3 regions of the Bacillus sp. OTU530 genome follow, and region 3 is predicted to be linked to each of the others. Evidence: a T-box and tRNA genes for the amino acid it is inferred to sense, from the RefSeq annotation. Region 3 holds a T-box; the other regions hold tRNA genes.

Region 1 (9,173 bases), on a different contig from region 3:
AAGAAAAAGCTGAAAGAATAAAGGGAGATACGATGACCGAGAAAGAAGGAATCATAAAAGCAGGATGGAATTTAGACAATAGTTATTCCCGTTTACCGAAATCATTTTTTTCAAGCCTCAATCCAAACCCTGTACGCTCACCGAAGTTGGTTATTCTGAATAGTGCGCTGGCAGCATCCTTGGGGTTGAATGCCGAGGCTTTGCAAAACAATGATAGTGTAGAGGTATTTGCTGGAAACCGCGTCCCAGAGGGAGCTTTTCCGCTTGCGCAAGCTTACGCAGGTCACCAGTTTGGACATTTTACGATGTTAGGAGACGGCCGGGCTCTGCTGCTTGGCGAGCAGATTACTCCTGAAGGTAAGCGAGTTGATATTCAGCTCAAGGGTTCAGGAAGAACGCCATACTCCCGCCGAGGCGATGGCCGGGCGGCACTTGGACCGATGCTGCGAGAATACATTATTAGCGAAGCGATGCATGCGCTTGGTATTCCTACTACCCGCAGCCTAGCAGTAGTAACAACCGGTGAGTCAATATTCCGTGAAACAGAGCAGCCTGGTGCAATTTTGACCCGTGTGGCCGCCAGCCATCTGCGTGTGGGCACTTTTCAATATGCTGCAAACTGGTGCACTGTCCAAGAGCTTCAAACCCTTGCTGATTATACATTAGAAAGACATTTTCCAGGCAGTGACACTGCCTCAAACCGTTATCTTTTTCTGCTTCAGGAAGTGATGAAGCATCAGGCCGATTTGATTGCCAAATGGCAATTGGTTGGTTTTATTCATGGAGTGATGAATACCGACAATATGGCTCTTAGTGGAGAAACGATTGATTATGGTCCTTGTGCCTTCATGGATACGTATGATCCAGCAACGGTGTTCAGCTCCATTGATGTGCAAGGTCGCTATGCTTATGGCAATCAGCCATATATTGCCGGTTGGAATCTTGCCCGATTTGCAGAAGCACTATTACCGCTGTTGCATGATAATGAAGATCAGGCTGTTGAACTGGCTCAGAATGAGCTTTCGAAATTTATCGAGTTGTATCATAATACCTGGCTTAGAGGAATGAGAGCAAAGCTGGGAATATTTAATGAAGAAAAAGAGGATGAGTCCTTGATTGAGGGTCTCCTCAGTATGATGCAGGAGCATCGTGCAGACTATACAAATACCTTCCGTGCATTAACCTTTCATACACTAGAAGATACCGCCCTGTTCGGAATCCCGGAATTTAATCAGTGGTATGAGCGATGGCAAGCAAGGCTAAGCAGGCAGCCGGAATCAAAAGACTCCTCGCATGAGCTGATGCGAAACAGCAATCCTGCAATAATCCCTCGGAACCATAGGGTAGAAGAGGCGCTGGAAGCTGCGGTGGAACAAGGAGACTATAGCGTTATGCAGCGGCTGCTCCATGTTCTTTCAAGCCCTTATGCACACTCATGTGAACAGGCTGAGTATTCTACACTGCCTGCGCCATCAAATCGTCCTTACCGAACTTTTTGCGGTACCTAATGTGAACTACCACGAACCTAAAGTATCGTGATTTTACGCCCGCAAATATAAAAGCATTGGGTATAGAAGGATATTTGCAGATTAAAAATGTTAATTGTTCCGTAAAGAGGCGCTGCCCACTGAATGGGGAGCGTTTTTTCTTACTGTAGGAAAGTATAAATTTCCAGCTAGAAGTCATTCGACGTAGTCGGAAATCTTAAGAATACAGTGTAAATGTAACTACGCCTCTGTCTTCGCCCAAGAGCAGGGCCCGCCAATCGACGAGTTTTTCTTTATACATTTGTAAGAAAGTTTTGTACATGTAAGATGATAAGGAGAATTTTATGAAAGAAGCGGATGTGGTCATTGTTGGTGCCGGATTTGCGGGACTTTCAGCCGCGTGGGAACTAACAAAAAGAAAAGTAAATATTGCTGTAATCGAAGCTATGGATCGTGTAGGAGGACGTGTACATAGTTTTCAAACAAAGGATGGCGTAACGGTGGATCTTGGAGCACAATGGGTCGGGCGCCAGCAAAAACGCATGCAGTCTTTTACCAAAGAATTTGGTTTGTCTCTTGTGAGTACTTATACAAAAGGGAAAACAACGTATAATCTAGGAGGAACGATAAAAAAAGTAGCAGGGGAAAATCCGCCACTGTCATCTGAGGGACTTTTTGATTTATCTCAACTCAAATGTAAAATGGAAAGCTTGGTAAAGGAATTGCCTGAACAAGAAATATGGAAATCGCCCTTGGCAAAAGAAATCGATACATATACTTTAGATGCTTGGATTCAAAGCAATTTGTTGACAGAAGAGGGAAGAGATTTTTTTCGTTTATTTGCAGAAGTGATGTGTGTGGAACCTTATGAACCTTCAGCGTTAGATTTTTTATGGTGCTTAAAAACGAGCGGCGGTTTTCAGCAAGTTTTAACAGCAGAAGAAGAATGGTTTGCAGAAGGAGCACAGACACTTGCTTTAAAGATGGCAGATGCAATAAAGGATCATATATACGTAAGTACACCAGTTAAAAAGATTGAGTACAATAAAAATAATGTGCTTGTTTTTTCTGAAAAACAAGTTTGGAAAGCGAAGAAGGTAATTGTTGCTGTTCCGCCAAGTATTAGCGACCGGATTGAATATGATCCACCTCTTCCAGCAGGCCGAGATTTAATGACACAAAAAATCGGGCAATCATCGGTTAGAAAAATGATTCTTATTTATGAAAAACCTTTTTGGCGGGAAGAAGGTTTAAACGGTCTCGCACAATGTGACAGAGGCTTAGTTCGGTTTGTTGCAGATAGCTCGCCGAATGATGGGACAAAAGGGGTTTTAACGGTTCTCTCTGGAGGAAGGCATGCGAGAGAACTAGCGGGATTTGAAAAGCACGATCGTAAGCAAATCGTTTTAAAAGAGATGAGTTCCTTGTTCGGTCCAAAAGCTGGACAGCCGATAGCATTTTATGAAAAAGATTGGACGGAACCATGGATTCGAGGCGGATATTCTGCCCATTTTCCTCCTGGAATTATTACCGCTTTTGGAGAATGGCTGCGAAGACCGATTGGACCGATTCATTGGGCGAGTACGGAAACAGCAGATGAGTGGAAATTCTATATGGAAGGCGCTGTACGATCAGGAGAACGCGCGGCAAAGGAGGTGTTTGATACGCTGAAGTGAAGAATTGTTTTAATTTTGCTCTGTAGTAGTGGGAATGAAGAAATATTCAATAACAGTAATAGATTTATGCTTTTACAAATTGATGCTGGTATCCAAGGGAACAATGAGGAGATGATAGTGCTTTTATCCAATATTTAGATGAGCCTATAGGTAGTATCAAATGGCTCGAATCTAAATTGGTTTGAGCTGTTGATTATGACATTTAACTGTCGGTCATAACTTCTTCTCCTCACGTTGTAACCATTTGGCCGCCATTTACATGAATTGTTTGTCCAGTTATATAGGAACCGTCATCTGATGCTAAAAGTACATAGACTGGGGCAAGCTCATACGGCTGTCCCGCACGCTTCATTGGCACATCTGCTCCAAATGTTTCAATTTGCTCTGACGATTGAGATGCTGGTTGTAAAGGAGTCCAAAATGGACCAGGAGCAACTGCGTTCACTCGAATCCCTTGTTCAACAACATTATTAGCCAATGCCCTAGTATAGCTGACAATGGCTCCTTTTGTTGCAGAATAATCAATTAGGTCTTCACGCCCAACATATGCAGTGACCGAAGCGGTATTCACGATACTGCTTCCAGCGGACATATATGGAAGTGCGGATTTTGTCATATGGAAAAAAGATAAGATATTTGTATCAAATGTAGTTCTTAGCTGCTCATCACTAATGTCTAATAAGCTCTTTTGAACAAACTGCACACCAAGATTATTGATAAGAACGTCAACTCTGCCAAACGAATCTACGGCTTTCTTTACAACATGTTGGCAAGCCTCTTCTTTTCTTAAATCCCCAGGTATTAATAAGCAATGCCTTCCTAAATTCTCAACTGCCTGTTTCGTTTCCGCCGCATCCTGGTGCTCATCGAAATACGCAATAACAATATTGGCTCCTTCCTTGGCGAATGCAACTGCAACTGCCCTTCCGATACCGCTGTCTCCACCGCTGATAATAGCCGCTTTGTCCTTCAGTTTGCCGGTACCGATGTAGTTTGGGTTATCATAAATTGGGCGAGGCAACATCAAATATTCAAGTCCCGGCTGCCTGTATTGCTCCTGTGGCGGAAAAGTCAAAGGAATCTCCTTACATTTTATTTTTGAACCATAATAAGGATATTTCGGATTCATACCAAATCCCCTCCCAGCCTCTTTTTCAGGTTAGTATATTCTGCCCAGTTAAATAGGTGAATGTGGGAATGCTATGAGGAATACCACCATAAATACTTATATATGAATTAATGTGAATGTGAAGGAGGTCAGTCCAATGGTTTCGAAAGAAATACTGGATGGCTTTGAAATATACACATTACAAAACGAGAAGATGATTGCATATTTGTGTCCGGCATTGGGCAACAATTTGTATAGGTTATGGGATCAGGTTACACAAAGTGAAGTGCTAAGGACACCAAAAGGTCTTAATGTGTTAAAAGAGAAAGCCATTTACTACGGTATACCTGTTTTGTTTCCGCCAAATCGAACGCGTTTTGGCCGTTTTGAGTTCCAAGGAAGAGTCTATCAATTGGATATTAACTGGGAAAACAAGCATAATAACCATGGATTTCTCGCGTGGCATCCATGGAAAGTAGCAGCCACTATGCAAATTGGTAACAGTCAGTCTGTCACTTCGACATTTGCTACGGTGGATTTCCCAGATGTTTTGCGACAGTATCCTCATGATTTGTTTTTTAGCATGACATATGACTTAAGTGGAAGTACGTTAACACAAAAAGTAAGCATTACAAACCGAGGAACAGTAACCGCGCCTGTTGGCTTCGGATTGCATCCATGGTTTCATATTGGTTATGAACCGGAAAAATGGATGTTTACACTTCCTGTGTCCTATGAGTGGGAGTTAGATTCTGAATTAATGCCAACAGGTAAATTGATGAACCTGGGTTCTTATGAATTATTAACTCAAGGGATGAATGTAAAGTATGTGGAAATGGAGAAATTGTTTTCAATCGGCAGTCACCCCCATCTGGCCGTGCTTTCCAGAAAAGATTATGAAATTCGAATCCAAACTTCTGAATTATATAAGTACTGGCTTATATATACAATGGGAGAGACTGATAAAATTATAAGTATTGAACCTTATACCTGGGTAACAAATGCGCCAAATCTCTCTTTGCCCCCTGAGTTAACCGGAATAATAGCTCTTCGGTACGGTGAAACAATAAAACTTACAACTACAATAGATATTACGCATCAAAGTGATAATAGCCATTGTAATAGTCAATTCTGTAAACCTCAATTTTTAGCATTATGCAATAGTCAAGATAACCATGTAATACTCCACAAGGACATTGACCAACAAAACCATAACCAAAATCAAAGGAAAGACTCCCCTTATAGTTATTACAATGAAAAATACCGTTCCCAGCTCCACTTTTCTCCAGAAAGAAATTGGATAAATGATCCCAATGGTTTGGTTTATTATAAAGGAAAATACCATATGTTTTATCAATACAACCCTTATGGTGACAAGTGGGGGAATATAAGCTGGGGGCATGCGGTAAGCAAAGATCTTGTACACTGGGAACAGCTTCGGGTTGCCTTAACACCTGATGGACTCGGACTGATATTTTCAGGAAGTATTGTAGTGGATAGACATAATACAAGTGGGTTATTTAAAGAAAGCTCTGAAGGTTTAGTCGCAATATATACTAGTGCAGGAGAAATGCAACAGCAAAGTCTAGCTTATAGCACGGATGAGGGAATAACATGGACTAAATACAAAGGTAATCCAGTTATTCCAAACCCAGGAATAAAGGACTTTAGAGATCCAAAAGTTATGTGGTATGAGAAAGAATACAAGTGGATTATGGCTTTAGCTGCTGGAGATCATATACAGTTTTATTCTTCTAAAAACTTAACGGATTGGAAATACATGAGTAGGTTCGGAGAAAATGAAGGATCTCATGGAGGTGTTTGGGAAGTTCCAGAATTGATTGAACTCCCTGTTGATAATGATCCGAACAATACCAAATGGTTATTGAAGGTCGATATAAATCCCGGATCTGTTGCTGGAGGTTCTGGAGGACAGTATTTTATCGGGGCATTTGACGGTATGAGGTTTATCAATGAAAATCCTCCGAATGAGATTCGCTGGGTAGATTATGGAAAGGATTTTTATGCTGCTCAAACATGGTTTAATACGGGTAGCCGAAAAATTTGGATTGGTTGGATGAACAATTGGCAATATGCCGATGTCACCCCCACTAATCCGTGGAGGGGTGCAATGTCTCTTCCAAGGGAATTAGCATTAAAAACATTTCGGGGAGAAGGAGTTAAGCTGATTCAAATGCCGGTTAAAGAACTGAAAGGAATTCGAAAAAGTCAATATCAATGGAAAAATGAAAAGGTAATGCCTGGGAAAAACATTCTTTCCAATATTAATGGTAAAACAGTTGAAATTGTAGCTGAATTTGAGTTGGGATCTGCTTCTGAGTTTGGGTTTAAAGTAAGAAAATCAGCCGCTGAAGAAACTGTTATAGGATATGATACAGAACGGCACATCTTGTTTGTAGATCGTACTTGTTCAGGGGAATTTATTTTTTCTCCTGCTTTTGCAGGGAGACATGAGGCTATTTTGAATCCGATTCAAGATGGAATAAAGCTTCACGTTTTTGTAGATTGGTCCTCTGTTGAGGTATTTGGAAATGATGGAGAAATTGTTTTTACCGACTTGATTTTCCCGAATCCATCAAGTGATCGGATAGAACTGTATAGCAAAAATGGATATGTTAAGTTGAGTTCTTTAATAGTGAATGAATTAGAGTCCATCTGGCAGTAAGAAAATCGGACGCAGATTGGATAGGAGAGGGGAGAGAGTTACCCTCTCTTTTTGGTTTACACTTTAAGAAAGTATAAATTTCTAGCTGGATGGCCAGTTCGACGTAGCGAGAAATTTTAGGAATAAAGTTATAAGGGCAACTACACCTCTGTCTTCGCCCGGGGAGCAGGGCTCGCCAATCGGCGACTGTTCTTTACGGTATGATTTCTGGTTGTTGTGTAATGTTAATGGTATGTAGATAAACAAAAAATAATGGATCTTTGCGTTGGTAAAGCTGGCAATAAATACATTGCAAAAACGTATTTAAAAACTTAAATGTTTGTTGTATACTGACTAAGCAGTGAACGAAATGCTTTAAATACATGCCGCTTAAATCGGTAAGGCATGATTGAATAAACATCGAAGTAACTGCTTCAGCGTACTCATCGAGCTGCTGTTTGAAATAGCCTTTTTGAGATGAGGACGATGAGAAAATTAGTAAGTGGTTGGGGGCTCTAGCTCGCACCATTGTTATCATGCGACCGTGGCGGAACGGCAGACGCGCTAGGTTGAGGGCCTAGTGAGAGCAATCTCGTGGAGGTTCAAGTCCTCTCGATCGCATATGTCCTGCAATGTTCGTGATCCCTACATGTTTTAAACCGTAAGATTGATTCGGGATTCCTAATGTATTTGACTGATGCCACGCCTACTCGTTTAGGATCGCAGGAAGGTCAATATGCGGAAACCCACCTGTGAGAGCGGGTTTATAAAACATCTGGGAACACGGCATATGGTGGGAATGCCTTTAAAAAAGACATAGTTTATTCTATATTAAATACATACCGTGATAGGCGGGGAGATAGCGGTGCCCTGTAACTCGCAATCCGCTCTAGCGAGGCTGAATTCCTTTCAGCGGTATGATGGATGTAAGGCTTTGCCTTATATAAGCGGTGTTGACCTTTGGAGTCCTCGCAACAGAACCCCATGAATTTGGTCAGGTCCGGAAGGAAGCAGCCATAAGTGGAATGTTCTGTGTGTCGCAGGGTCGCTCTGAACGAGCTGGCTGTATAAGTAACACTTATGTCATCATATCAATGAAAGGTTCACGGTGTTTCACTCATTTGGGGCCTTAGCTCAGCTGGGAGAGCGCCTGCTTTGCACGCAGGAGGTCAGCGGTTCGATCCCGCTAGGCTCCACCATAAGTATTCCGCAATAGCTCAGCGGTAGAGCAATCGGCTGTTAACCGATAGGTCGTAGGTTCGAATCCTACTTGCGGAGCCAAATAGAGAAGTACCCAAGTGGCTCAAGGGGCTCCCCTGCTAAGGGAGTAGATCGGGTAACCGGTGCGAGGGTTCGAATCCCTTCTTCTCTGCCATACATATGATGATTTTTAGCTATAAGATATGAGGATCACAGCAATCATCATATGATAAGAGTGATGTTTTTTCTAAGGTTTCCTTTATTAAAAAGGGATTGCATGAAAGAAAAAGACATGTTATATTGTTCTTCCGCCAATGAGGGTTCATACGAAATGATGGTTGGAAAGAAAAAGAAATAAATTTAAAATCTATACATTTAGTTTATGTGTTTTGACGAATTCAATTTTTTTAAACATTTTCTGGAGGGGTAGCGAAGTGGCTAAACGCGGCGGACTGTAAATCCGCTCCCTCAGGGTTCGGCGGTTCGAATCCGTCCCCCTCCACCATCGGATTTGAATAAGATGTTTGAAGCTTGCGGGTGTGGCGGAATTGGCAGACGCACCAGACTTAGGATCTGGCGCCTTTGGCGTGGGGGTTCGAGTCCCTTCACCCGCACCATTTATAATTGTATATGATATAGTGTTTGTCATGCGGAAGTAGTTCAGTGGTAGAATACAACCTTGCCAAGGTTGGGGTCGCGGGTTCGAATCCCGTCTTCCGCTTTTATGCCGGTGTGGCGGAATTGGCAGACGCGCACGACTCAAAATCGTGTTCCTCTGGAGTGTCGGTTCGACCCCGACCACCGGTATTATTTACGAAAGAAAAATGAGAGTGCTCGTCATCTCAACATTTTTAGCGTTCCTGCTTTGGGCAGGGACGCTTTTTTTATTTCCCTGAAAACTAATAACGAATAAGGTCAAATTTGGCGCACCTGCTAAAGTGCAGTAGATGCTTGTATAAACAAAATTCAAAAGGTGGATTATATTGATGTAAGATAAGCAGACCTTCTAGTATTATAAAGGGGTTCCTTGCCATTCA
Region 2 (9,173 bases), on a different contig from region 3:
CAATCGAAGAACTAAAGGCTACAGGAATGAGCGAAGAAGAAGCAGTCCAAGCAGCGTTTGAAGTTAACACCGGTCAAACGAAAACTGCGAAACAAACAAAGAAAACGGTTTTGGTGTAAGGAGGAGCGGTCATGGGAAAAGCAACCGGATTTATAGAATACGCACGGGAAGAAGCACAAGAACGTGATCCTCTTGCCCGTCTTCAAGACTGGAAAGAATTTTCTGTCAGATTATCTGACGAATCATTAAAAGTACAAGGAGCCCGCTGTATGGATTGCGGGACTCCTTTCTGCCAGATGGGTACGGAGATTCGTGGATTAACGTCCGGATGTCCGGTACACAACCTTATTCCAGAGTGGAATGATCTTGTGTATCGCGGCCGCTGGAAAGAAGCGTTGGATCGTTTGCTGAAAACAAATAACTTCCCTGAGTTTACAGGACGTGTATGTCCTGCACCTTGTGAAGGATCATGTACAGTATCAATTGCAGATCCAGCGGTAGGAATTAAGAACATTGAGCGTGCTATTATCGATAAGGGCTTTGAAGAAGGCTGGATGACGCCGCGTATTCCAAAAAGCCGCACAGGGAAAAAGATAGCAATCGTTGGTTCTGGTCCGGCTGGTCTTGCGGCTGCTGACCAATTGAATCAAGCAGGTCATTCTGTTACAGTATTCGAGCGTGCAGATCGAATTGGCGGCTTGTTGATGTATGGAATTCCAAGCATGAAATTAGAAAAAGAAGTTATTGAACGCCGTGTGAAACTGCTTGCAGAAGAAGGCATTCAATTTGTGACAAATACAGAAATCGGAAAAGATATTACAGCTGAGCAATTAAAAGCAGATTTTGATTCCGTTATCCTTTGTACAGGAGCACAAAAGCAACGTGACCTTGTAATGGAGGGACGTGAGTTTGAGGGAATTCATTTTGCAATGGATTATTTAACGCTTGCTACAAAAAGCTTGCTTGATTCCAATTTTGCAGATGGACAGTTCATTGATGCAGAAGGAAAAGACGTTATCGTAATCGGTGGCGGTGACACAGGAGCTGACTGTGTTGCGACAGCACTTAGACAAAATTGCCGCAGCGTAGTACAATTCGGTAAGCACCCAGAGCTTCCAGAGGATCGTGCTTATGATAATCCGTGGCCAGAATATCCGTTAACATTTACTGTGGAATATGCATATGAAGAAGCAGAAGCAAAGTTCGGATCTGACCCACGCATCTATTGCATCCAAACGAAAAAAATCGTTGGTGATGAGCAAGGTCGCGTGAAGGAACTTCACACAATCCAAATGGAAAAAACAAAAGACGAGAACGGAAAAGTTGTATTTAAAGAAATTCCTGGAACTGAGAAAGTTTGGCCAGCACAGCTAGTATTTATTGCAATCGGTTTTGAAGGAACAGAGCAAAAAGTGCTTGACCAATTTGCAGTTGAGAAAAACGGAAACAAAGTAAAAGCAGCTTATGGCAAATATACGACATCTGTTGATGGTGTATTTGCTGCTGGAGACGCAAGAAGAGGCCAAAGCTTAATCGTTTGGGCTATTCATGAAGGCCGTGAAGCTGCACGTGAAGTAGATCGTTATTTAATGGGAGCTTCTAACTTACCATAATGTCAGAAATATAGATAAAAAAGCTAATCGTCTTATATATAGAGATGATTAGCTTTTTTTTTTTGGTTATTTATCCTTCAAAATACTAGTTTTTGTTCCTTTCTTTCGGTACACTAAAAAAGAATTATACAGCCAAAGAGGGTTTATTATGAAAGACATAGGATTGGTTTTAGAAGGCGGAGGAATGAGAGGACTATATACTGCAGGCGTATTAGAATATTTTATGGAGCGAAATCTCTTTTTTCCATATGTAGTTGGTGTTTCCGCAGGCGCTTGTATGGCAGCTTCCTATTTATCTAGACAACAAGGCAGGAATAAGAAGGTCAACACCGGGCTTGTAAAAGATCCTCGTTACTTGTCGCTACGCAATTTATTTCTGAAGCGACAGTTGTTTGGCATGGATTTTTTATTTGACGAAATTCCAAATAAAATCATTCCGTTTGACTTTAAGACATTTTTAAGTGAGAGTGAACAGTTCATCGTAGGTACGACTGATTGTGAGACTGGGGAAGCAGTATATTATAATAAACAGGAGCATGGAGCTGATATGCTTACTATTATTCGGGCTTCTAGCTCGCTTCCCTTTATTGCCCCTCCTGTTGAATACGATGGCAGACAATTGCTTGATGGAGCGATTGTAGATCCAATTCCGCTTCAAAAAGCAAAGCAGGATGGATTTCATAGAAATATTGTCATTATGACAAGACCGTCTGGTTATCAAAAGCCAGCTAGTAAGCTGTCTTCTCTTGTGCGGATGATGTATCGAAAATATCCACAGGTGGCTTCCCTGTTAGGCGAACAGTATGAGTTATATAATAAAACGCTATCGTTTCTCAATTCTGAGCAGACGGCAGGGAACTGCTATCTCATTCAGCCGAGCGTCACCTTACCTGTCAGTCGAATTGAGCGAAATGAGAAAAGGCTAGTCGATTTGTATGAATTAGGCTATCAGGATGCCAAAAGGCATGAAGATGACATACAACGTTGGGTATACCGATAATATTTAGTCATTGCAACACTCCTGTTAACAGGAGTGTTCTTTTTTGTATAAAAAAGGAACCAAAGGGCTCCTTGAAAATTGGGGTATATCTTTTAGTAATCGTCGGTTGAATCAGAGCGTTGAAGCAAGATAAATCCACTTACACTAGTAGAGCTTCCTTTACACTCCACTTCAAAACCATATTTCAGCAAACAGTTCACCGCTTGTCGAAGTGAGCCTCCCGGTTTAATTACTCCGAAGCAAGGCTGTGTACTTCCAATTACACGTGCATCTGTGATCGTAAAGCCTGAGCTTGAATCTAAAGGATTTTTTTCAAAAGTAAGAAGCACTAAATCTGTCGATCTTGGAATAGATACGTCCAATGTTCATTTCTCCCTTTTTTTTATATTACTTATATATAATGCCTGTCCGGTGAAATCGCTTGTTTCTTTGTCATGGTTTTTAGAAAATGGGAAAACTATCTATGTACAACAAGATAGCAGGAGGCTAATGTATGAAACACATTCCAATAGGAGTATCAAACCGCCATATTCATTTGAAAAAGGAGCATGTAGAACAGTTATTTGGAGAAGGCTATGAACTAAAGGTTTTCAAGGAACTATCGCAGCCTGGGGAGTTCGCGGCAGAGGAAACTGTGACGATCCGTACACAAAAATCAGAAATTCAGCACGTCCGTATTTTAGGTCCGATTCGCAGTTTGACGCAGGTTGAAATCTCAAAGACGGATTCGTTTGCTCTTGGTGTGAAGGCTCCAATCCGTTCATCCGGTAATATTGAAGGAACACCGGGCATTACAATTATCGGCCCAAGGGGAGAAATGAATGTTGACCACGGTGTCATTATAGCAGAGCGTCATATTCATATGACAACTGATGACGCAGCAGCCTTTGGTGTGAGAGATGGGCAATATGTAAGTGTGAAGGTCCTAGGAGAAAGGGGACTTATTTTTAATCAGGTATTGATTCGAGTAAAGGATACATATGCTCTAGATATGCATATTGATACGGATGAAGCGAATGCTGCCGGCTTAAAGTCTGGCGATACAGTAGAATTACTCCTATAGTTAGGATGCAGGGGCCTTTTGCCAAACAAGCAATAGGCCCTTTTTTGCACTGTAGGAAAGTATAAATCTCCAGTTAAAAGCAAACGCGGTTTTTCACCATTAACTGTAGTTGACAAATACATACTTATATAGATTACAATAGGGGACATTTTCAATGGTTAAACTTTTATGAAATGAAAATGATACCTACCGTGAAGAAATGATCAGATGAACCGTAAACTCAACGCAGCAGGAAATTTTATCAACAAAGTGTAAGTGCAGCTATGTTTCTGTCTTCGTAAATTGGTGAGTTTTCTTTATTAATGGTAATAAAAAGGGAGCGATGCTATGTGTTACAAATAGTTAGATGTTGTATACTCTGTTTTACTGTTATTTTTACCTTACCTAATCTAGACAAAGCTGCAGAGCTATATGAAAATCAACAAATTCCAGCCTATGCAAAATGGGGACTTCTGGCTATGCAAAAAACAAAAGAACGATATCCAAAGGCAAACATCATTGATTATCTTCATATCGGACGTGAAACAAAAACTGCTAATGTAGCAGTGGAAAGATTTAAATTATGGTTACAAGAGAATGGGAGGGAATATGGTGTATTGATTGAGATTGAATTTGAGCTTCAAACAGAAAAAGTTCTATATATTACCTTTACAGAAACAGACAGATAGTGCTTAGCTGTTTGTTTTCTTTTCTAAAAATTTCATTTACTGTAATAAGTGATAAAAAATACTTTTCATGGATTTTTCTTCATTCTTTACATAAAACAACATTCTTTACAAAAAAATAGTTATAAAACATTGATGTTCCTAGGGAGGTTTCTATATGTTCGCTAAAGCTTTCTTCAAGCCGCAGCTTATATGTTCGTTTTTCCTTGCTTTTGTTTTAGTAAGCAGCGTTCATGAAAAGGAAGCAAAGGCTTTCTCAAGTCAAGTGATTCAAAGAGGTGCGGTTGGGGATGATGTGATTGAATTGCAGGCTCGTCTGCAATATATCGGATTCTACAGCGGTAGGATTGACGGTGCATTTGGCTGGAATACGTATTGGGCCGTTCGCAATTTTCAATCGAAATTTGGGTTACCTGTTGATGGGATGGCAGGAGCAACAACAAAGCAAAAGCTGACAAACGCATCCAAGTATAATGAGCAATTTGTAAAAGAACAAATACAGAAAGGAAATGAATTTACGCATTACGGCGGGAAGCCTCTGGAGCAGCAGGTAAAAAGCAGTGGAGGGCAAGCAAATGGTAATGCAAGTCAATCTCAAAGTGCCAATAATCAGCCAGTGAAGACGACTGCTTCTAATGTGCCGAGTGGATTCTCACAAAATGATATTCAATGGCTTGCAAACGCAGTATATGGGGAGTCGCGCGGTGAACCGTATATCGGACAGGTCGCGGTAGCCGCAGTCATTTTGAACCGGGTGAGCAGTCCATCCTTCCCGAATACAGTTTATGGCGTCATTTTTGAACCGCTTGCCTTTACAGCGGTGGCTGATGGACAAATTTGGTTAACACCGAATGAAAATGCAAAAAAAGCGGTACTGGATGCGATTAATGGATGGGATCCAACTGACGGAGCAGTATATTATTTTAATCCGGAGACCGCAACAAGTAAGTGGATTTGGGGGCGTCCTCAGATTAAAAAGATTGGCAAACATATCTTTTGCCGATAGGATGGAGGGGATAAAATGTTCAGAGCATTACTTATTACGATTTTATCAATCGGTGCTATTAGTACTGCTTATTGGGGGTATCGAGAGCATCAAGAAAAAAATGCTGTACTGATTCGTGCCGAGAATAACTACCAGCGAGCGTTTAATGATTTGACATATGAAATTGATTTGTTACATGACAAAATCGGTGCTACTCTTGCTATGAGCACGCGTACGTCACTTTCTCCCGCTCTTGCAGAAGTATGGCGGCTCACTTCAAATGCTCATAATGATGTTGGTCAGCTGCCGCTTACATTGCTGCCATTCAATAAAACAGAGGATTTTTTAGCGCAAATTGGTGATTTTAGTTATCAAACAGCTATTCGTGATTTGGAGAAAGAACCGCTTAATGAAAAAGAGTATACATTACTTGAGCAGATGTATAAAAGGGCGGGAGACATCCAAAACGAGTTGCGCGGTGTCCAGCGTCTTGTATTAAAGAATAATTTACGATGGATGGATGTAGAGCTTGCACTTGCTGCGGATAAGAAGCCGCTTGATAATACTATTATCGATGGTTTAAAAACGGTGGAAAAAAATGTAGCGTCTTACGCTGAAACAGATTTCAGCCCAACGGCTACAAGTATGGAAAAGGACGAGAAAGGATTCTCTCGTTTAGAGGGCAGAGAGATTTCCAAAGAGGATGCCAAGAAAATTGCCAAGGAATTTCTTGGGCTTAAGGGAACGGAACAAATGTCTGTCGAGCAAAGCGGGAAAGGGGCAAATAATCGCTTTTATAGCGTCTCTATCCAGCAGCCAAAAACGAACAGCATAACATACATGGATATTACCAAAAAAGGAGGATATCCAATTTGGGTTATGAACAATAGGCAGATTCAGGGGCAAAAAATCAGCCTCAATGATGCGGGGGCAAAAGGTCTTCAGTTTTTAAAGGAACATAAGTTTGAAAATATGGAGCTATATGATAGTGCACAGTATGACTCTATTGGAATGTTTACATATGTGACAAACATCAATGGGGTTCGGATTTATCCAGAATCCATTCAAATGAAGGTTGCCCTTGATGATGGGGGGATTGTCGGTTTTTCCGCAAAGGATTATTTATCGTCCTATAAGAAACGTACTATTGCAAAACCAGCTATAACTGTAGAAGAGGCAAGAAAACGCATTAGCAAAAATGTGAAGGTGATGGAGGAACGGCAGGCAATCATCGTGAGCAATCTTAAGAAAGAGGTGTTATGCTATGAGTTTTTAGGTGTCTATGGTAAAGATACGTATCAAATTTTTATTAATGCACAAAGCGGTATTGAGGAAAAGGTAAAGAAATTGCAAAACGTGGAGCCAGTGTATGAGTGAGAAGGAGATGAAGAGCATGCGGAGCATTGTCTATCTATGTATGTTGCTTTTCTTTTTGACAGGCTGTGTAAAAGCTGATTATCGCGCCAGTAATGATAAGGAGAAAACGCAGGTTTCTGTACAAAATACGGCAGCTCGTAAAGAGAATTACCGCTCAAATGAAAAGGTGGCTAAGCATTTGAGCAGTTTAGCTGCAAGCATACCGAGTGTGAAAGATGCAACAGCTATTGTTATCGGTCCATATGCAGTGGTAGGTATTGATGTAGATGCAAACTTAGATCGTTCAAGAGTAGAAACAATCAAGTATTCGGTAGCGGAAAGCCTGCAGCATGATCCAAACGGAGCAAAAGCAGTTGTTGTAGCAGATCCCGATCTGTATGAAAGATTACAGGAGATGAGAAGACAGCTTCAAAGTGGCAGGCCAGCAGGCGTAATGGAGGAGCTGGCAGCGATTGTTGGGCGTGTAATGCCGCAAGTTCCAAATGATATATTGGAAAATCAGAATATCCGTTCTACAAGACAAAATGATGACCAAATGCACAAGAATGAACAGCAAAAATTAAAGAACGAACAGAATGAGCAATCTAATTCTCATATGAACACGAGGTAAAATGAGGAGTGAAATCTCCTCGTTTTATCCAAATTATATTGACGTTGAATAATATTTTAGATAAAATATACAAGTGTCGAGAGTAGAGTTTTTAAGTGAAAGATGCAATTAGGGAGCTAATTGCATTGGTAGATACTATCATGCGGTCGTGGCGGAATAGGTAGACGCACCATCTTGAGGGGGTGGCGGGCATAGCCCGTGCGAGTTCGAGTCTCGCCGACCGCATCCAATACGCGGAAGTAGTTCAGTGGTAGAATACAACCTTGCCAAGGTTGGGGTCGCGGGTTCGAATCCCGTCTTCCGCTTTTTATCATACAGTCTTGAAATATATTTACTTTCGGTTAAAATTTCAAATAGTACTGTAGATAACGGGGCCTTAGCTCAGCTGGGAGAGCGCCTGCTTTGCACGCAGGAGGTCAGCGGTTCGATCCCGCTAGGCTCCATTTTTATTTTGTCTTCCTAGCCAGTATGAATCATATAATAAAAACCCTTTCCTATCGTGTGAAAGGGTTTTTATTATATGATGGATCCGTTAGTTTATCTTGCAGATGTATATCATTTGGTATATAATGTAAATACATACGTACGATTTACTTTTATTCCAATTCACATATTATCAAGCGTCGAAGGGGGATATGCACTACCTATGATGTTTTATAATGTGTGAATTCTTTATTTTTTTCTGGGAAAAATAAGAACAGCATATTATATTTATCTGTCAAGGAGGAACAATATAATGCAAGCAACAGGTAAAGTAAAATGGTTTAATGGCGAGAAGGGTTTTGGATTTATTGAAGTGCCGGACGGAAACGATGTATTTGTACATTTCTCTGCTATTCAAGGTGAAGGCTTTAAAACGCTTGAAGAAGGTCAAGAAGTAAGCTTTGAAATTGAGCAAGGCAATCGTGGACCGCAGGCAAAAAATGTTGTAAAGCTATAATTGACATCCAAAAAAGGCTGTTAACAGGTAACGTTAGCAGCCTTTTTTGTTCCTGCTTCCTGCAGGATCGAGCAATAGTCTACTACATCTCTTAAAGGAGGCAGCAAACTATGAACTGGGGTAAAAAGAAAGAGGCTTTTCAACAGGAACGGGAGCAAGTACCTGTTGCTGTGTGGGAATGTGAATCAGACGATTGCATAGGATGGATGAGAAAAAATTTTTCCTTTGGTGATCATCCCGATTGTCCACTATGCGGAATGAAGATGAAAAGTGGAGAGCGCTTGCTATATACGTTACCTGACTAATATTTGATAAAAGGCTAAGCTATTTCTTCATTACAGCTTGGCTTTTTATTTTACTCAAGATTTTGGCAGAGTCTTTAGTTTATCCAAGAAGGTAAAAATGGCGATAATCCCAATGTTGAGCAATTAAACAGAATACGGGGTGAGATGATGGAAATAGAAAGAGTAGCAAAAAAGTTGCAAAACCGTGTTCCTGATATTTTAGGGAATGAAGATTTTTCAAAGTTTGCGGTTCTCTTACCGCTCATCAAAAAAGAAAATGAAATTCACATTCTATTTGAAGTGAGGTCTCTCCAATTACGAAGGCAGCCTGGGGAAATTTGTTTTCCTGGCGGGAAAATAGATCAAACCGACCGGGATGCGGAATATACGGCAATACGGGAAACATCGGAGGAACTTGGGATATCCTTGGCAAGTATTACAAATGTATTTCCTTTAAATTATATGGTTTCTCCTTTTGGGACCATCATTTATCCGTATATAGGGTTCCTTGAGAACATAGAACAAATGCAGCCTAATCCTTCAGAGGTTGAAGAGATTTTTACAGTTCCTTTAGACGATTTACGGAATATCCAACCCGAAATTTATAAGCTTCATTTTAAAATAGAGCCTGAGGAG
Region 3 (6,253 bases):
GGGGCTTCGTTCAACCTTTCCCTTTCTAAATTACGTACACGTCTTCCGTTCACAAAATCAGCGACAGTCGGACCTAATGCTCCATTATTGGCTTTTGAAGCTGAAAAAGACACATCTCTTTGGCCATCTCTAAATTCAATTGTTCCGTAATTGTTTACAACAATAAACTTTTCAATATATACTCCCATACTTCCTCCTAGTACTCAAAACTCGGGAAGATTCTCCTGCTCCTGCTGAAGATCTGTATCTTCCATCTCGTTCTGCGATGTTCCAACAGCTGGGTTCTCTGTACGCCGGCCATTGACAATAACGCCTGTACTATCACCTCCCGAGCCGTTATACTCCTTCGAAACAGAAAAAGGTGCAAAATAGCCCTGGTTTCCAAAATTAATTGAGCCATTGTTATTAACAACCTTTACCTTACGGATTCGCGGTGCCATTCTCATCGCCCTTTCTTTGATCTATCATATTGTATGTCAACAAAACAAACATGGTCCATCCTTCTTACCTAAGGATGGACCACAGACAGAAAAGCAATTTTATCTAAAGAAAACTCGTCGACTGGCAAGCCGTTAGGCGAAGACAGAGGCGTAGTTGCACTTATACTTTATTCCTAAAATTTCCCACCACGTCGAACTCGCTTCTAGCTGGAAACTTATCAGCCCTCTTAAAGTCTAAAAAAAGAAAAACGGAACCTGCTCGTTCCGCTTACTCTGTTTCTCCCTCATATGACAGCATGCCGCCAATCATGTTTACCGTTTTATAGCCAAGATGATCTAAATAACGGCAAACGTTCTCGCTTCGAACACCTGACCTGCAAATGAAAATATATTCATGATCCTTATCAAAAGAATCAAGCTTATTCGGAATCTCTCCCATCGGAATATGGACAGCTTCTGGAATCTTCCCGTACGCAACCTCTTCATGTTCGCGAACGTCTACAAGAAACAAGGTTTCTCCCTTCTTTAGCCGTTGTTCCACTTCTGCCGGTGTGATTGTTTTAACATTCTCCATCTATTTTGCCTCCTTTTGCATCCTACCATCCCATTCTAGCAAGCTAAAGCACTATTGGCAAAGTACAGCACCATATAAATATGCTCTGGCATATACTTGTCCCTATATAACATATCCTTTAGCTGTAAAACACCAAGAAAACTCACCGAATGGTCTCCCAGCTAGAAACTGATTACTTAAAGCACAAAATAACCCATCACCGCAGCGTGATGGGCCCTTCTCACCAATTATTTGTTTTTAGCCTGCTTTTTAATTTGTGTTTGTTTGTTGCTTGAAAAATTTGAAGAATCATCAAAGTTTGGTTGCTTTTGACCACTGTTGTTTTTCTTGCTCATGCGAATCCCTCCTTCTTGTAGGTTCATATGTATGATTTGCAGACAAGGCCTCTTATATGTAGATAAGCAAGATAAGTTCTTCAAATGTAAAAAGCGGTTCCCTGTTATAGAGAACCGCTTCATCCACTAAGCATAGTTATGAAAGCACTTATTTGCTTTTATAAAAAATTATGCATACTTGTTACAGACATAAACGAATTAATTTCCATTTTTCTTAGTTTGCAACAATATTAACTAGCTTGCCCGGAACCGCAATAATTTTGCGGATTGTTTTGCCCTCGATTTGTGTTTGGACTTCGCCAAGTGCAGCCTCTTCCATTTGCTGCTTTGTTGCATCCTTTGCGAGCGTTACCTTGCCGCGCAGCTTACCATTCACTTGGACGATGACTTCAATTTCATCATCAACAAGCTTACCTTCATCATAGGCCGGCCATGTTGCGTACGTAATGGATTCCCCATGTCCAAGCTTCTCCCACAGCTCCTCAGCCAAATGCGGTGCAACTGGAGATAATAGCTTCGCAAAGCCCTCAGCATACGCCTTTGGCAGTGTTTCTGCTTTGTAAGCTTCATTAATAAACACCATCATTTGTGAAATCGCCGTGTTAAAGCGAATGCCTTCGTAATCCTCTGTAACCTTTTTCACTGTTTGGTGATATATACGATCCATCGCTTTATTTTGTTCTGTTGTAACCTTCTCGCTTAGTGCCCCATCCTCTTGAACGAATAAACGCCATACGCGATCCAAAAAGCGGCGTGCGCCGTCAAGACCTGTTTCTGACCAAGCAATGGACGCTTCCAAAGGTCCCATGAACATTTCATACAAACGAAGCGTATCAGCTCCATGACTTGTTACGATATCATCCGGGTTTACAACGTTGCCCTTCGATTTACTCATTTTTTCATTGTTTGAACCAAGAATCATACCTTGGTTGAATAACTTTTGGAACGGCTCCTTCGTTGGTACAACGCCAAGATCATACAAAAATTTATGCCAGAAACGAGCATACAATAAATGAAGAACCGCATGCTCCGCCCCACCGATATAAATATCAACAGGCAGCCACTGCTTCAACTTTTCTGGATCAGCCAATTGCTCACTATTATGCGGATCGATATAACGTAAGTAGTACCAACAGCTTCCGCCCCATTGCGGCATCGTGTTTGTTTCACGGCGGCCTTTCTTGCCTGTCACCGGATCTACAACGTTCATCCACTCTTCAATATTCGCAAGCGGTGATTCGCCTGTTCCAGACGGACGGATATTTTCTGTTTTTGGCAGTACAAGCGGCAGCTCTTCCTCTGGTACTGCTGTCATTGTCCCGTCCTCCCAATGAATCACTGGAATCGGCTCACCCCAATAACGTTGGCGGCTAAATAACCAATCGCGTAGACGATACGTTACCTTCTTCGTACCAATGCCTTTTTCCTCAAGCCATGCGATCATCGCTGTAATCGCTTCTTCCTTATTCAGACCATCTAAGAAATCGGAATTAATATGCTTGCCGTCTCCTGTATATGCTTCTTGTGATACATCTCCGCCTTCCACAACTGCTCGGATTGGCAGATTGAACTTCTTCGCAAATTCGTAGTCACGTTCGTCATGCGCCGGCACTGCCATAATAGCGCCTGTTCCGTAGCTCACAAGCACGTAGTCAGCAATCCAAATCGGCATCTTTTCGCCATTTACCGGATTTACCGCATAAGCACCTGTAAATACACCCGTTTTATCCTTTGCAAGATCAGTACGTTCTAAATCACTCTTCGCCTTCACTGCATCTAAGTACGCTGCAACCGCTTCTTTTTGTTCAGCTGTTGTAATCTTCTCCACTAGTACGTGCTCTGGTGCCAATACCGCATAGGTTGCACCAAACAATGTATCAGGGCGAGTAGTAAATACCGTAAATTGTTCCTCAGCTCCATCTACTCCGAAGTTCACCTCAGCCCCTTCAGAACGTCCGATCCAGTTACGCTGCATATCTTTTAAGCTTTCTGGCCAATCCAATTCCTCTAAATCCTCAAGCAACCGGTCCGCATAAGCTGTAATTTTCAGGATCCATTGTTTCATCGGACGACGCTCGACCGGATGACCGCCACGTTCACTTTTTCCATCAATAACCTCTTCATTGGCTAAAACAGTTCCAAGTGCCGGACACCAGTTTACAGCAACCTCATCCACATAAGCCAATCCCTTTTCAAACATCTTCAGGAAAATCCATTGTGTCCATTTATAATACTCAGGATCCGTCGTATTTACTTCACGATCCCAGTCATAAGAAAAGCCTAGAGACTTAATTTGACGGCGAAACGTGTTGATATTTTTCTCTGTAAATTCCGCTGGGCTATTCCCTGTATCAAGCGCGTATTGCTCAGCGGGAAGACCAAATGCATCCCATCCCATCGGATGCAGTACATTATAGCCCTGCATACGCTTCATACGGGATAAAATATCCGTTGCCGTATATCCTTCAGGGTGACCGACATGCAGGCCAGCTCCAGACGGATACGGAAACATATCAAGTGCGTAAAATTTTGGTTTGTCTGTCTCATCCGGCGTACGGAATGTTTTTTGTTCCTCCCAATACGCCTGCCACTTCTGTTCTATTTCTTTATGGTTAAAGCTCACAAATACATCCTCCAATCGTTTATTCCATTATAACAAAAAAAATGCAAAAAACCCCTCATCCCCAAAGGGACGAGAGGTTGTATTCCCGCGGTACCACCCTAATTAATGTAAAAACATTCACTTAGCTCCTTAACGCGGAGGAACGGCAGCCGCTACTTTCTTCACAGCTGCAACTCAAAGGCGAGTTCATAATACCACATAGGATTGACTTGCACCAACCGTCAACTCTCTGTACCTGTATGCATTACTACTGCTCCTTGTCAATGTTGTTGGGTATTTTACATACATCCTATTCTAAAACATCTATGTTGTTCCGTCAAACAGTTCTCATAATGTTACATGGAAATCGCTTCTGCTCACTTTTCTTAACTAAGCATTGTGTATAGCAGCTATCATTATCGATATAAACAGCATAGCCAACAAGCATAGGAATAATACCTGTATTCTAAACTATTCGAGGACAGTTCCACTTAACTAAAGATCGGTTTTTTTTCGCTTAGACAAAGCGTCTGCGCTGTTAAAGTATGAATTTCGTCCTGAAGCTCTGGGTTTTCTATTAGTGACACACCATAAGAAGGAATCATTTCTTTAATTTTCGGTTCCCACTCTTTCATATGTTCAGGGAAGCATTTTGTTATGAGTTCGAGCATGACGGAAACAGCGGTAGAAGCACCCGGAGAAGCTCCGAGCAATGCTGCTATCGAACCATTAGCGGCACTAACAACTTCCGTCCCAAATTGAAGCGTTCCTTTGCCGTCAGCTTCAGTATCTTTGATCACTTGCACACGTTGGCCCGCTACTACTACATCCCAATCCTCGCTTTTGGCGTTCGGGATAAACTCACGTAACTCTTCCATGCGCTTTTCTTTTGATAACATAACTTGCTGGATCAGGTATTTTGTCAATGACATGTTTTTTGCACCTGCCGACAACATAGTCAAGAGATTATCCGCTTTTACGGAAGTTACCAAATCAAACATTGAACCTGTTTTTAAAAACTTTGGTGAGAAGCCGGCAAACGGTCCAAATAGCAATGACTTTTTATTGTTGATAAATCGTGTGTCAAGATGCGGAACAGACATTGGAGGAGCACCAACCTTAGCTTTGCCGTATACTTTTGCGTGATGCTGCGCTACAATATCCGAATTATTACACACCATAAATATTCCGCTTATCGGGAATCCTCCAATATGTTTTCCTTCAGGAATACCGGATTTTTGCAGCAAATGCAGGCTTCCTCCCCCGCCTCCGATAAAGACGAATTTTGCAGTATGGCGTTCGACAGTACCGCTATCGAGATTCCGCACTTTCAATTCCCATAAACCGTCGCTAGTACGTTTCACATCATTAACACTATGTTTGTAATTTATATCAACATTTTTACTCTCTAAGTGGTCAAACAACATACGCGTTAAAGCGCCAAAGTTGACATCCGTTCCAGAGTCGATTTTTGTTGCCGCTATAGATTCGTTCGATACGCGGTCTTGCATAATAAGCGGAACCCATTCCATCAGTTTTTCCGGGTCATCGGAAAATTCCATCCCTTGGAATAGGGGGGTATTGGACAGCGCTTCAAAACGTTTCTTTAAAAACGTTACATTTTGTTCTCCTTGTACTAGACTTATATGAGGCAATGGTATGATAAAGTCCTGTGGATTACGTATCATCTTGTTGTTTACAAGATAAGACCAAAACTGCATTGAAACCTGAAACTGTTCATTAATTTTTATAGCTTTGCTAATATCTACAGACCCATCCGGTTTTTCAACCGTGTAGTTAAGCTCGCACAGTGCCGCATGCCCCGTTCCCGCATTATTCCATTCGTTAGAGCTTTCCTCTCCTGCGTTTGAGAGTTTCTCAAACACCGTAATTTTCCAGTCTGGTACTAATTCTTTCAGAATTATCCCCAAAGTCGCACTCATGATTCCGGCACCAATTAAGATAACGTCTGTTCTAGTATGTCTATCGCTCATTTTTATCGTCCTTATACCCTAAGATTTGCAGAAAGGGTGTAATCTCCTTGAAAGCTGAACAGTCGGCTCCGCTTTTCGTTACACTGTCAGAAAGTATAAATTTCCAGCTAGAAGAAGATTCTACGTAGCCGGAAATTTCAGGAATATAGTATAAGTAGGGCTTGCCAATCGGCGAGTTTTCTTTATACCAAAGGTCCGCCCAGCTCAACAATCTCTTCAGATACGCTTGTGAACTTTTTGAAGTTTTCTTTGAACTTGCTGGCAAGATCGAATGCTTTTGCTCGATAAGCTTCTTTGTCAGTCCAGGT

Evidence for each region. The T-box of region 3 lies ahead of leuS (leucine--tRNA ligase). A T-box ahead of a tRNA ligase gene usually reads a tRNA of that ligase, here a tRNA-Leu.
Region 1: it encodes a tRNA-Leu, which carries the amino acid that the T-box ahead of leuS (leucine--tRNA ligase) is inferred to sense. The anticodon was not compared.
Region 2: it encodes a tRNA-Leu, which carries the amino acid that the T-box ahead of leuS (leucine--tRNA ligase) is inferred to sense. The anticodon was not compared.

What each region holds. Positions count from the first base shown of each region.
Region 1 covers NZ_JASATP010000027.1:33,300-42,472, reverse strand. Annotated here, with positions in the region: gene AAHB12_RS19005 (protein adenylyltransferase SelO) at 33-1,508, shown strand; gene AAHB12_RS19000 (flavin monoamine oxidase family protein) at 1,832-3,163, shown strand; gene AAHB12_RS18995 (SDR family oxidoreductase) at 3,393-4,292, opposite strand; gene AAHB12_RS18990 (aldose epimerase family protein) at 4,429-6,957, shown strand; tRNA gene AAHB12_RS18985 (tRNA-Leu) at 7,475-7,557, shown strand; RNA gene ssrS (6S RNA) at 7,558-7,740, shown strand; RNA gene ffs (signal recognition particle sRNA large type) at 7,779-8,045, shown strand; tRNA gene AAHB12_RS18970 (tRNA-Ala) at 8,060-8,135, shown strand; tRNA gene AAHB12_RS18965 (tRNA-Asn) at 8,143-8,217, shown strand; tRNA gene AAHB12_RS18960 (tRNA-Ser) at 8,221-8,311, shown strand; tRNA gene AAHB12_RS18955 (tRNA-Tyr) at 8,557-8,641, shown strand; tRNA gene AAHB12_RS18950 (tRNA-Leu) at 8,670-8,753, shown strand; tRNA gene AAHB12_RS18945 (tRNA-Gly) at 8,786-8,857, shown strand; tRNA gene AAHB12_RS18940 (tRNA-Leu) at 8,863-8,943, shown strand.
Region 2 covers NZ_JASATP010000020.1:70,366-79,538, forward strand. Annotated here, with positions in the region: gene gltB (glutamate synthase large subunit) at 1-119, shown strand, start outside; gene gltD (glutamate synthase small subunit) at 132-1,613, shown strand; gene AAHB12_RS16200 (patatin-like phospholipase family protein) at 1,762-2,613, shown strand; gene AAHB12_RS16205 (hypothetical protein) at 2,706-2,975, opposite strand; gene pduL (phosphate propanoyltransferase) at 3,107-3,676, shown strand; gene AAHB12_RS16215 (DUF3889 domain-containing protein) at 3,979-4,344, shown strand; gene sleB (spore cortex-lytic enzyme) at 4,499-5,347, shown strand; gene ypeB (germination protein YpeB) at 5,363-6,703, shown strand; gene AAHB12_RS16230 (YhcN/YlaJ family sporulation lipoprotein) at 6,720-7,313, shown strand; tRNA gene AAHB12_RS16235 (tRNA-Leu) at 7,456-7,538, shown strand; tRNA gene AAHB12_RS16240 (tRNA-Gly) at 7,547-7,618, shown strand; tRNA gene AAHB12_RS16245 (tRNA-Ala) at 7,684-7,756, shown strand; gene cspD (cold-shock protein CspD) at 8,050-8,253, shown strand; gene AAHB12_RS16255 (cold-inducible protein YdjO-related protein) at 8,364-8,558, shown strand; gene AAHB12_RS16260 (NUDIX hydrolase) at 8,706-9,173, shown strand, end outside.
Region 3 covers NZ_JASATP010000101.1:281-6,533, reverse strand. Annotated here, with positions in the region: gene AAHB12_RS30795 (hypothetical protein) at 1-188, opposite strand, end outside; gene AAHB12_RS30790 (spore germination protein) at 204-440, opposite strand; gene AAHB12_RS30785 (rhodanese-like domain-containing protein) at 709-1,014, opposite strand; gene leuS (leucine--tRNA ligase) at 1,564-3,972, opposite strand; T-box leader at 4,035-4,245, opposite strand; gene AAHB12_RS30775 (malate:quinone oxidoreductase) at 4,443-5,945, opposite strand; partial or broken gene AAHB12_RS30770 (phosphoenolpyruvate carboxykinase (ATP)) at 6,128-6,253, opposite strand, start outside.